2 regions of the Larkinella insperata genome follow, and region 1 is predicted to be linked to the other one. Evidence: riboswitches for the same ligand, from Rfam matches in the RefSeq annotation. Region 1 holds a riboswitch; the other holds the start of a gene.
The links. A riboswitch is a leader RNA that binds a small molecule or an ion and turns the genes downstream of it on or off. The one in region 1 is predicted to bind thiamine pyrophosphate.

Region 1 (2,199 bases):
CAGCAACTGGTGTTGCAGAACGATCTGCGATTCGTCGGAATCCGTCGAAAACGCAACGTGGTGAACCGAACCGGCCCCCTGGTGCGCCCGGGCATCATTCACCGGGTGCCGGACATCCACATAATTTCCGGAACCTCCTTCGCCAGCCTGGAACCGGAAAAGCCCGGCTTCTTCTGATACCAACGTATGACCGAGGGATTCGGTTAATAATTTTACCGTATCCTCCACCCGAACTTCGTTCAGCGTAACCGTGTGGAAGCCTTTGACAGCGTGTTCAACCGGAATAAACCCGTTCGACCAGCCGGGACGTTGATCGTTGTCGTGCGCCACCAGTTCAATGCCCATCCCGTCGAAATCCTCAAAACGCAGGTAGGTTTCGTTGAACCGCTGGTAAGGTCCCGAGAAGGGAATATTAAATTCCTGCAGGCGGTTGGTCCAGAAGTTCAGGGATGCCGCCGGAACCGAAAAAGCCGTGTATGTGAGTTGTCCTCCCCCCTTCCGGCCCCGCGGAATGCCTTTCCCGTACGGAAAGAACGTCAGGATACTGCCCGGTGAACCGGTTTCGTCACCGTAGTACAAGTGGTAAACGTCCGGTGCATCAAAATTGATGGTTTTTTTGACCAGCCGCAGCCCCAAAATATGGGTGTAAAAGTCAACATTGGCTTGAGCATCTCCGGCCAAAGCCGTTACGTGGTGTAATCCATTGACGAGCGTTTCCATGTTCCTGTGAGTTTGAGCGTTATACGGATTGAATTTATAATGTATCAACATTTAATGTATATACATTTAAATTTACTGTAAAGTTCATTGGCATTCAATATTTCTCTACCATGCTTATTTGTGAGTACTTAACCGTACCTTTGCCTTGCTAATCTTACACAAGGGGTGCCTTAATACAACGGGCTGAGATTATACCCATTGAACCTGCACCGGGTAATGCCGGCGAAGGGAATGTACGAGCGGACCGAAGCGGAAAGCTTCCAAGCCGTCAGTTTTTACACGACTATAGACCAGATTGATGGGTTGGCCCCTTGCCTGTCGTGACCATTGCGTACACATGAAAAATTTTACGATCGGACGGAAGCCCCGTACGCATTATTTCGCCTGTTTAAGTGCTCTGACGGCCCTTTTTTTCCTGATTCATTTCCCCGTCTGGGCACAATTCTCCATTTCCGGTACTATCAACGATGCCGACGGTGGGGTTTTACCCGGTGCCGCCATTTCCATCGAAGGCACGTACAAAGGCACTTTTGCCGATGCCGACGGTGCTTTCCGCCTGACCAACCTGAAGGCAGGGTCCGTACAACTGCGGGCTTCCCTGCTCGGGTATGAGCCGATCACGCAGACCGTCGACCTCAATCAAGATGCCCGGATTACGCTGACGCTCACGAAAACCGTTGTTGTAGTCGATGAGGTGGTGGTAAGTGCTACGCGGGCCAATCAAAAGTCGGCGATTGCCTACACCGACGTGTCGGCCAGAGAACTCACCAAGCAGAATCTGGGGCAGGATATTCCGCTCCTGCTCAACTTTACGCCTTCGCTGGTAACAACTTCCGACGCGGGTGCGGGGGTGGGCTATACGGGTTTTCGGATTCGGGGGTCGGATGCCACGCGGATTAACGTTACGGTCAACGGTATTCCGTACAACGACGCCGAGTCGCAGGGCACGTTCTGGGTCAATATGCCCGATATTGCTTCGTCGGTGAGCAGCATTCAGATTCAGCGGGGCGTCGGCACGTCGACCAACGGCGCGGGCGCTTTCGGGGCCTCCGTCAACGTACAAACCAACAGCTTCGAGAAAAACCCGTACGGGGAAGCCGACATTTCCGGCGGTTCGTTCAATACACTAAAAACCACGGTTAAAGCTGGTTCTGGTTTGTTGAGTAACCATTTTGTAGTTGATGCCCGGCTTTCCCGGATCATCTCCGACGGGTACATTGACCGGGCGTCGTCGGATTTGAAATCGTTTTACGTCTCGGGCGGCTGGTACGGTAAAAAAAGCTTTGTGCGCCTGAACGTCTTTTCGGGAACGGAAAGAACCTATCAGGCCTGGGACGGTGTACCGGAAAATCTGCTGAAAACCAACCGGACCTACAACGCCTACACCTACGACAACGAGGTTGATAACTATCAGCAGGACCACTACCAACTGATCAGTTCCCACGAATTAAATCGCAACTGGCGCCTGAATGCGTCGTT
Region 2 (2,199 bases), 2.1 Mb from region 1:
TTTTATCAAGTGGATGACTCCCGAACGCGCCAGCAACAGGGCACGGGCATCGGTCTGGCCCTGGTGAAAGAACTGGTGGATTTGCAGGGTGGTCGCATTACCGTCAACCGGCTAGACAACACAGAATTACCCTGGCAGACGCGCTTTCAGGTGTGGTTACCCTGCCGACCGGCCGGGGCCAGTAACGTTGCCCCGAATGATTCTATACGTTTCTCCCAATTCGAACCTACCATCGTCAGGGTGCCGTGGCTTTCCGAGCCCTCCGTCATGGCGTCCGCAGGGCAGGAAACCGAACCTCAGGAAGGCCCCCTGCTGCTGGTGGTTGAAGACAACGACGAACTGGCCGAATTCATTGCCGACAACCTGCCACGCTCCCACCGCGTCGTTCGGGCGGCCAATGGAGCCGAAGGCGTGAAACTGGCCCTCGATCAGATTCCGGATTTGGTGATCAGTGATGTGCTGATGCCGGTTATGGATGGCTACACGCTCTGCCAGCACCTGAAGCAGGATGAGCGCACCAGCCACATCCCGGTTATTTTACTAACGGCCAAGGCCACGTTGGAAAGCCGGTTCGAAGGGCTTTCTCGCGGGGCGGACGATTACCTCATCAAGCCGTTCCACGTTCAGGAACTGCAACTGCGGGTGCACAACCTGCTGGAACGGCAGCGTCGGATGCGGGCCTGGATAAAAGCGTCGCTGGTGTCGCATCTGGATTTGCCCGAAGTGGTGGAGTCGTTGCCCACGGATCCCTTCCTGGAGAAGCTCTACGGGATTATTGAAAAGCACCTGGAAAATTCAAATTTTGGCGTGGAGGAACTGGCGACCGAGATTGCCATAAGCCGCACCACCTTAAACCGGAAACTTAAAGCTTTGACGGGTTTATCCACCCGGGATTTGATCCGCAATTACCGGCTCCGGCAAGCGAGGGAATTGCTCCGGCAGGGTTACAACAGTTCAGAAACAGCCTACCGGGTTGGCTTCGAAAGTCCGGCCTATTTCACCAAGAGCTTCCGGGAGTTTTACGGCATGACCCCGCTGGAGTATGTCCGCCAGTCCTAACCGAAAACGGCGGGTTGAAACGGCGGGCGTCGTCACTGGCCTAGTCTCGTTTCGGGAAGGTATTCGGGTAAACCGTTTTCATTCGTTAACGGGAAATTTATCGTAGGAAAGATATTTGTAGCCATTCATTATCTTCTTTCCTATATTTGCCCAGCTTAACACAAGCCAAACTTTAGGGGTGTTCGCCTTCGGGCGGGCTGAGATGATACCCTCTGAACCTGAACAGGGTAATGCCTGCGAAGGGAAAAGTGACTCGTTGGACCAAACCGTACGTGGCTGCGTAGGTGGTTTGGCCATTCATTTTCATCCTCCCCGCTGTTTGGCCGAACCGAAACCGGTAGCCAAATCATGCAAGTCAAACTCAATTCAAAACCCGTCGATTGTCCGCCAGCCAGTACGCTGCTGGGGCTGTTGCAAACCCTTGGTCTGTCCGACCAGAAAGGCATTGCCGTAGCCTGCAACGACCGCATCATTCCCCGCGCCCGCTGGGGCCAGACTTCCCTTCAGGAAGCCGATTCCATCACGCTTATTCAAGCCACTCAGGGAGGATAATTATGAGCCAGAAAACCGAGAAACAGCCTGCACCGCCGTCCATCACCCGCGAACCGCTGACGGGATCGCGCAAAATTTACGTACCCGGTCAATTGCACAACATTCGCGTGGCCATGCGCGAAATTTTGGTTTCGGATACCGTCAGCCACCTCAACGGTCCGGAAATCAGAACCGCCAACGCGCCCGTTACCGTCTACGACACCAGCGGCCCGTACACGGATCCGGCGGTGCCCATCGACCTGCAAAAAGGCCTGCCCCGGCTGCGGGAATCCTGGATTCGGGAGCGTAACGATGTGGAAGAACTACCGGATTTTTCCTCTGATTACTGCCGCCAGCGTATGTCCGATACCCGACTGGATTCGTTGCGGTTCGAGCACATCCGTAAGCCGCTGCGGGCCAAACCGGGCCAGAACGTCACGCAGTTGCACTACGCGCGTCAGGGAATCATTACGCCGGAGATGGAATACATTGCTATCCGCGAAAATCAGCGCATTGACGCCATTCGGGGGGCTGACCCGCTGAAAGAGCAGCACCCCGGCAACAGCTTCGGAGCCAACACGCCAAAAGGCTTCATCACGCCGGAATTTG

Region 2: it holds a riboswitch for thiamine pyrophosphate, as region 1 does, so the genes downstream of both, thiS (sulfur carrier protein ThiS) here and OQ371_RS08230 (TonB-dependent receptor) in region 1, are expected to answer to the same signal.

Annotation. Positions count from the first base shown of each region.
Region 1 is NZ_CP110973.1:2,023,739-2,025,937, reverse strand. It holds gene OQ371_RS08235 (ring-cleaving dioxygenase) at 1-720, opposite strand, end outside; TPP riboswitch at 872-969, shown strand; gene OQ371_RS08230 (TonB-dependent receptor) at 1,058-2,199, shown strand, end outside.
Region 2 is NZ_CP110973.1:6,460,213-6,462,411, forward strand. It holds gene OQ371_RS25970 (hybrid sensor histidine kinase/response regulator transcription factor) at 1-1,059, shown strand, start outside; TPP riboswitch at 1,224-1,321, shown strand; gene thiS (sulfur carrier protein ThiS) at 1,408-1,611, shown strand; gene thiC (phosphomethylpyrimidine synthase ThiC) at 1,614-2,199, shown strand, end outside.